Regions from separate parts of the Actinomadura meridiana genome, predicted to be linked through region 2. Evidence: riboswitches for the same ligand, from Rfam matches in the RefSeq annotation. Region 2 holds a riboswitch; the other holds the start of a gene.
What was found. A riboswitch is a leader RNA that binds a small molecule or an ion and turns the genes downstream of it on or off. The one in region 2 is predicted to bind S-adenosylmethionine.

Region 1: linked by a shared signal. The riboswitch ahead of thrC (threonine synthase) and the one ahead of ABD808_RS25320 (GNAT family N-acetyltransferase) in region 2 are both predicted to bind S-adenosylmethionine.

Annotation. Positions count from the first base shown of each region.
Region 1 covers NZ_BAABAS010000011.1:5,026-9,004, forward strand. The annotation lists gene ABD808_RS19540 (DUF5959 family protein) at 1-359, opposite strand, end outside; gene ABD808_RS19545 (MoaD/ThiS family protein) at 423-701, opposite strand; gene thrC (threonine synthase) at 713-1,957, opposite strand; SAM riboswitch class I at 1,973-2,114, opposite strand; gene ABD808_RS19555 (alpha,alpha-trehalose-phosphate synthase (UDP-forming)) at 2,299-3,756, shown strand; gene ABD808_RS19560 (sulfotransferase family protein) at 3,905-3,979, opposite strand, start outside.
Region 2 covers NZ_BAABAS010000019.1:100,042-104,020, forward strand. The annotation lists partial or broken gene ABD808_RS25315 (response regulator) at 578-1,246, shown strand; gene ABD808_RS25320 (GNAT family N-acetyltransferase) at 1,524-2,141, opposite strand; SAM riboswitch class I at 2,149-2,237, opposite strand; partial or broken gene ABD808_RS25325 (ATP-binding protein) at 2,401-2,607, opposite strand; partial or broken gene ABD808_RS25330 (helix-turn-helix domain-containing protein) at 2,615-2,803, shown strand; gene ABD808_RS38615 (hypothetical protein) at 2,944-3,222, opposite strand; gene ABD808_RS25340 (cysteine hydrolase family protein) at 3,713-3,979, opposite strand, start outside.

The DNA.
Region 1 (3,979 bases), on a different contig from region 2:
CGGTGGTCGTCCAGCCAATCCTTGGCGACCTCGATCGTCAGTTCGACCGTTACCAGGAAGGACTGGGAGTCGACCACGGCGACGTGTACGCGGTCGTGGTCGTCGATTTCCAGGTGGATTTCGGTCGCGCGTTGGCCTTCGCGCCAGGCCGCGCTGTCGGCGCCCTGGGCCAGGGAGTCGAGGGTCTTCTCCCAGGCGGTCAGGTCCTCGGCGTCCAGGGAGGTCCTGATGCCGCCGCTGACGAAATAGCTGCCGACCTCGATCATGCCGGTGAGACCGCCGGGCTCCTGGCCCGTCACCCGCAGGACGACGCTGTTTCCGAGGTCGTCGGCGAGGTGGATCAACTCGTGCTCTGCCACCGCGCCATCGTAGGGCGAACCCGGTCCCGGGTGGGCCGGGACCGGGTCAAAAGGGTCGAACCGTCAGCCGCCCGCGACGGCGGGGATGATCGAGATCTGGGCGCCCTCGGGGGTGGGGGTGTCCAGGCCGTCGGCGAAGCGGACGTCCTCGTCGCCGACGTAGACGTTGACGAACCGGCGGATCTTGCCCGCGTCGTCCAGGATGCGGGCGGAGATGCCGGAGTGGCTGGCCTCCAGGTCGGCGACGACGGCGCGGAGGGTGTCGCCCTCCGCCTTCACCTCGGATTCGCCGCCGGTGTAGGTCCGCAGGATGGTCGGGATACGGACGGACACGCTGCTCATGATGCTCCTTTTCAGGCGAGGCCCGCGGCGCGGAACGCTTCGAGGGACGGTGCGATGTTCGCGGACGGCGCGACGACCGGCGCGACGGCGTCCAGGGTCTTCAGCCCGTCCCCCGAGTTGATGATGACGGTTTCGGCGGACGGGTCCAGCGTCCCGGACTCGATCAGCTTGCGGAGGGACGCGACGGTGACGCCGCCCGCGGTCTCGCCGAAGATGCCCTCGGTGCGGGCGAGCAACCGGATCCCCTCGACGACCTCGGCGTCGCTGACGTCCTCGACGGCGCCGTTGGTGCGGCGGGTGACGTCCAGGACGTAGGGGCCGTCGGCCGGGTTGCCGATCGCGAGCGACTTGGCGATCGTGTCGGGCTTCACCGGACGGATGACGTCGTGGCCGGCCTTGAAGGCGGCGGCGACGGGGGCGCAGCCGGTGGCCTGGGCGCCGAAGACGCGGTACGGCCTGTCCTCGACGAGACCGAGCTTGATCAGCTCCTGGAACGCCTTGTCGATCTTGGTGAGCTGGGAGCCGGACGCGACCGGGACGACGATCTGGTCGGGCAGCCGCCAGCCGAGCTGTTCGGCGATCTCGTAGCCGAGGGTCTTGGAGCCCTCGGCGTAGTAGGGCCGGACGTTGACGTTGACGAACGCCCAGTCGTCCTGCTCACCGGCGATCTCCGAGGCGAGCCGGTTGACGTCGTCGTAGTTGCCGTCGACGGTGACGAACGTCCCGCCGTACACGGCCGTCGTGATGATCTTCTGCGCTTCGAGGTTGGACGGCACGAACACGGCGCTGCGGATCCCGGCGCGGGCCGCGGCGGCGGCGACGGCGTTGGCGAGGTTGCCGGTGGACGGGCAGGCCAGCACCTTGAAGCCGAGTTCGCGGGCGGCGGCGAGCGCCACGGCGACGACGCGGTCCTTGAACGAGTGGGTCGGGTTGCCGCTGTCGTCCTTCACCCACAGGCTCTGGAGGCCGAGGCTCTCGGCGAGGTTGTCGGCGCGGACGAGCCGGGTGAAGCCGGGTTCGGTGTTGGGCGAGTTCACAACGGTGGACGGGACGGGCAGCAGCCGCCGGTACCGCCAGATGTTCCGCGGCCCCGACTCGATGTCGGCGCGGGTCAGGTCACCGAAGTCGTACTTGATCTCCAGTGGGCCGAAACACTCTTCGCAGGCGTAGTAGGGCCCGAGGTCGCGCGTCGAGCCGCATTCGCGGCAGACGAGAGCGGTGGCTGTTCCGAGGTCGGTGGCAGGCGTGATTGCCATGCGGGCGAGGCCTTTCCCCCATCTTTCCTGCGCCACCCTGGTCGCAGGCCGGAGTTGGCACCATCTCCCGGCCGGCCTCGCAGGATCGCGAGCGCGCGTCAGCCGAGTGGTTGCCGGGGCTTCGCAGGGCCGGTCCCTCCACCCCTCTGGATGAGCAATATTCAGTTGTTGTGGCGCTTTGAACGCCCATGGGTGACTTTACCTGATCTGACCGGATGCCAGACAGACCGGGTCCATCGCTCGGGACGTTACCCGGGTGCGTTCTTGATCACGCACGCGGGTCGGCGACGACCGCGCGGGGCGCCGTGTGGCGGCTCGGCGGCAACTGAGACCCTGCCGTTATGAGCCAAGTGCTGGTGGCATCGAACCGCGGACCGGTCTCGTTCTCGCTGTCGGACGACGGCGGGCTGACCATGCGGCGCGGCGGCGGCGGGCTGGTGTCCGGCCTGGCCGCCGTCACCGGCGCGGCGCGTGGAACGTCCGGGGAGGGGCCGGACGTGCTGTGGGTGTGCGCGGCCCTGGGCGAGGCCGACCGGGAGGCCGCGCGCCGAGCACCGGACGGCCGCATCGACCTCGCCGGGCACGAGACCGGCGGCGCGGCCGTGCGGATGCTCGACATCCCGCCGGGGACGTTCCACCGCGCGTACAACGCCGTGGCCAACTCGACGCTGTGGTTCGTCCACCATCTCTTGTACGACACTCCGCGCAGCCCACATTTCGACGCTCGTGCCCGCCGCGACTGGCAGTCCTACGAGGCGTACAACGCGGCGTTCGCGGACGCTCTGGCACGCGACGCGGCACCGGGTGCCAAGGCCGCGATCCAGGACTACCACCTGTCGCTGGCACCGCGAATGCTGCGCGAACGGCGTCCTGACTTGAGGATCGTGCATTTTTCGCACACTCCGTGGGCTCCGCCTGAGTACTTCGGTCTGCTGCCGGACGACATGGGCGCGGAGATCCTGCTGGGCATCCTTGGCGCTGATCACGCGGGGTTTCTCACCGAGCGGTGGGCGTCCGCGTTCCTCGACTGTTGCGAGCTGCTGCCGGGAGCACGTGTTGACCGTGCCGCCCGTACCGTCGCCTGCTCGGGGCACGTCACCCAGGTGGGCGTGCATGGTCTCGGGGTCGACGGGACGGCGTTGCGTGAACGCGCCGCTGAGCAGGATGTCGTGGAACGGGCTCGCGGGCTGCGTGAACAGGTGGGCGAACGTCAGCTCATCGTGCGGGTCGACCGGACGGAGCTGTCGAAGAACATCGTGCGCGGGCTCGCCGCCTACCGGGAGTTGCTCGTCAACCATCCCGAGTGGCGTGGCCGGGTGGTCCATCTCGCGTTCGCCTACCCGTCCCGGTACGACCTGACCGAATACCGCGAATACACCGCGTCCGTCCAGCGGATGGCGAAGCAGATCACCGACGAGTTCGGCACCGCCGCCTGGGATCCGCTGATCTTGCAGGTGAACGACGACTATCCGCGTTCGCTGGCCGCCCTCCGCCTCGCCGACGTGCTGCTGGTCAACCCGATCCGGGACGGGATGAACCTGGTCGCGAAGGAGGGGCCCGTCCTGTCGGAACGCGGCTGCGCGCTGGTGCTGTCCAGGGAGGCGGGCGCGGCGGCGGAACTGTCCGGCGACGCCCTGGTGGTCAACCCCTACGACGTGTCCCAGACCGCCGAGACCCTGCACCGCGCCCTGTTGATGACACGCCGCGAACGGTCCGAACGCTGCGCCCGCCTCACCACCGCCGCGACCGCCCTACCCCCGCGAACCTGGTTCGCCGACCAACTCGCCGCCCTCGACTAACCCCCGCCGCGCTCGACTAACCCCTGCCGCGCTCGACTAACGCCGCCGCGCTCGACTAACTCGCCGAACTCGGCAGACCCGCCGCACTGGACTAGCCCCGCCGCGCTCGGCAAGTCCGCCGCGCTCGGCTGGTTCGAGCTGGGCTGGGTCAGTGGGCGAGGGACGCGGTGGGCTGTGGGGTCAGGAGGCATTCGACCGGGTTCGGCTCGTGGCGTTGTTTCCA
Region 2 (3,979 bases):
ACGAGGGAAAGTTCAGGCAGGCAAGGCGCGATCACCCTGTCCACCCTGGCCCGCGACACCGCCGCACGCACCGGCGACCAGCGCGGCGAGGGCCAGGTGCTGAACAACCTGGGTCCACTACCTTCTCCACGAACAACGGATCGGTGGAGATCTTGAAGGTGTCGGCCCGGTGAGGCTCCGCATCTGGTGAACCGGCTGGGCGGCTACAAGGACATCCAGGTGACCCGGGACGACACGACCGGATGGCTCCGCGCCCCCATAAACAAAGAACGCATCCTGACCGACGTCCTCCAAAGCGGCCCCGGCCTGATCTTCAGCTCGACGAGCACTTCGCGTTTGGACCGCGTTAGAACCAGCACGGGCGATCTCGGGCACCCTCAGGCCGCCGACCATGTTTCGCAGCGGTGGTACCGGCCAGGCATGAAGGCGGAGCGGGCGAAGACAAAGCTTGACGACTACGTCACTGCTTCACGGCGGTACCGAGCCGAGCTCACGGCCCGAGATTGCCACTGTCGCCGTCGACGAGGTGTGGGACGCTAGCAACGTTGGGACGTTGGACGACGGCATGATGAAGTGCATGGTGGAACGTTCTCTTCGGGTGGTCCTGGCCGAAGACTCGGTCGTCCTGCGTGACGGCATGGTGGAGTTGCTGTCCGCGCGGGGCTGCGTGGTCGTCGCGGCGGTCAGCTGCGCGGAGGACCTTCTGGCGGCGGCTGCGGAGCACGGCCCGGACGTCGCCCGTCGTGGACATCCGGATGCCGCCCTCGCACACCGACGAGGGCATCCGTGCCGCCCTTGAGCTGCGGGAACGTTGGCCGGATGTCGGCATCCTCGTCTTCTCCCACCACGTGGAGGCGATCCTGGCAGAGCGGCTGCTGTCGGCCGGCGCCGCCGGAGTGGGCTACCTGCTCAAGGAGCGGGTGGCCCGTACCGCCGAGCTGGTCGACGCTCTGCACCGGGTGGCCACGGGAGGGACGGTGCCCGATCCGGAGATCGTCGCGGGCTGCTGCGGGGCGGCGCCCGGCGGAGCCGGATCGGCTCGCTCGCCCCGAGGGAGCGGGAGGTGCTCGACCTCATGGCGCAGGGCCACTCGAACCGGTCCATCGCCCGGCACCTCGTCGTCACGGAGCGGGCGGTGGAGAAGCACGCGGCCGCCATCTTCATGAAGTTCGACCTGTCCCCCACCGAGTCCGACAACCGCCGGGTCAAGGCGGTGCTCACCTACCTGACCGGGGACGGTACGTGATCCACGCGGGTCCGGCGCCGCGGCCCGCGACGTAACCATGCCGTCGAGAACGGGCACCGTTTGTCGATGGATTCGGGCACCAGTTGGTGATCGACGGGCGGAGAATGTCGTTGAGTTTGGGCACCACTTCGGGTCCGAGAGGAGCGCGGTTGGGAGCTTGTTGCGTCCGGCCGGACCGACACGTGGCTCACCGAACTGACGCATTCGCTCACCTGCGTCAGGTTCGATGAGACATGCCAGTCGGGTCGCTGGCCCGTCCCATGGCGCCGGTCCCGAACTACCCCGTGCTCACGGTGGTGAGGCGAGCATGCAGCGTCGACTTCACGGTCGGCCATTCAGCAGCGACCACGGAGAACATGGCCGAATCTCGCAGCATCCCCGCTTCGCCGGGCGCCCACGAGGGCGACCAGTTGCGCAACACGCCCTCGAAGCGTGCGCCGAGGCGCTCAATCGCCCGACGTGACCTCTCGTTGCGGGCGTCGGTCTTGAGGTCGACGCGGGCCACGCCCAGCGTCTCGAACGCATAGGTGAACAGGAGGAATTTCGCCTCGACGTTGATCCCGGCGCCCTGTGCCGATGCCCCGAGCCATGTCCAACCGATCTCGATGGCGCGAAGGTCATGCCGTTCCGGCCACGTTCGGGGATTCCAGAACGCAGTGCATCCCACCGCCCTCCCGTCCCGTATCCGAACCTGCGCGAAGGGAGTCAGCCCCTCACGAGTGAGCTGGGCCGCTAGGTACTGCTCGACCTCGGCGGCACGGGGAACCACGGTGAACTCGTAGGAGGAACGATCCTCCTCTGCCGCCCGTGCCAGATCCGACGCGTGCCTCATCGCCAGTGGCTCCAGTCGAACGGACGATCCATGGAGCACGGGAACATCGAGCGGCACGCTCATTGGGCTCTCCTCATCGTTCCTGGCGTTGGCACCTTTCCCTTGGGGAGGTTGCCGGACCGTCAATGGGCCAGGTCCCTCGGATCCTCTGGATGATCTCGGTAGAGAGATCGTGCCTTAGTGCGAAGACGACGTCAAACACGGTTGGCTGCGTCCGAGAGGCTCCTGCAGGAGCACGCGATCGGCCCGGTTCTGCCTCTGTCAGATTCGGTGACCGTGGCAGGCGTTCGGGCCAGCCGGCGTTATGTTCTGCTCGGGCGCGGGTCTGGGCGAGGCGGTACGAGTCGGTGCCGGTTTCGATGATGTTGTCGCCGAAGGTGAGCCGGTCGACGATGGCGGCGCAGAGACGGGGATCGGCGAAGGTCTTGGTCCAGCCGCCGAAGCTGTCGTTGGAGGCGATGGCCAAACTGTTCTTCTCCTCCCGCTCGGTCAAAGCCTGGAACAGCAGCTCGGCGCCGCGGCGGTCCAGTAGCAATAAAGGCGCCGATCCGGCCCGAGGAGGTCGCCCGTGCTCCCTTCCGCTGGAGGACCGGGTGTTTCTGGTGGGGGCCGACTGGCGGACGGGACTGACGATGCGCGAGCTCGCCCCGCTGTCTGGCATCTCGAAATCCGCGGCCAACCGCGTCATCGACCACCTGGGCCCTTTGCTGGCGCTGCACCCACAAGCGGTTCCGAAGCAGGCGGGGCCAGCTGCGGCATCGGGGGGAGATTGCTGGCTTGCGGCGTCGGCGCGCTGGGCAAGGATCGCCACTGCTGACCATTTACCATCAGCACCGATCGTGCGCTCCTATCACGCTGCAATGCTTCAACACGCGTTCGACCTGAGACCGCCCACCTGGGCGGTTACGGTCTGGTCCTCGGCCGCCGTCACCGGGGGGGCGGCCATGGCGTTGATGCCCTTGCGCCAGGCGCCGTGCCCGGTCAGGCCGTCGTGGCTCGCGGCGCAGACCTCGTCCGGGGTGCAGAACCCGGTCAGCAGGATCAGCGCGGAGCGGGTGGTGTAGTCGAACGCGGCCTCCAGGCCGGGGAAGATCGACCCGAGCAAGGCCCGGAGCCGGTTGACGTGGCGGCCCCAGTCGGCCATCAGGCTCTCGCGATATCCGGTCAGCCGGGTCAGCTCGGCCTAAGCGGATGAAAAGGGGTCATTGATCGCGAGTGCCTCCTCCTGTGGCGTCGCGAGCGCGCGGGCCGGAGGGCTACTTGGCCAGGCGATGACGGCGGCGTCGACATTTCGTGTCCTCGGACCCTTCGCGGGATCGGCGGGATGTTCTCATCCACGTGCCCGGTTCCAACGGCCTTTTGGCCGGGCTATCCGGTCGCCATCGAGGTCGACAAATTCCGTCTCCGCCTCCCCAAGGGGAGTGCGTGCTCGACGCAGCCTCCGCGGCACGACCCGAGCGGTTTCGCGACGTCGCCACCCGGCCCGGGCTGCCCGACCGTCCACCGTCGAGCCACGGGGGACTGACAGACCAGCGCAGTATGGCGTGTCTCATTCGGTTGGACGCTTGCTGTTACCGGTGTTTGCATCGGCCGGATCCCGAACGGTCCGCACGGGACCGTTCGGGATCCGGTGTTCAAGGCCGCGTCTGCGCGTGCGAGGACTCCGGGAGCAGCCAGCCGGAGAACTCGTCCGCGGTCACGACCGCGGTGGCCACGTGGTTCGCCCACTCGACGAAGGCCTCGTACTCGTACTTGCCCATGCTCGGCTCGCCTGGGCAGCAGTCGGGCAGGACGACAGTTCGGTATCCGAGGTCGAGTGCCTCCCGGGCTGTCGACTCCGGGCATCCACGGCTGCTGATCCCGATGACGAAGAGGTTCATCACGCCGTTCATGACGAGGAT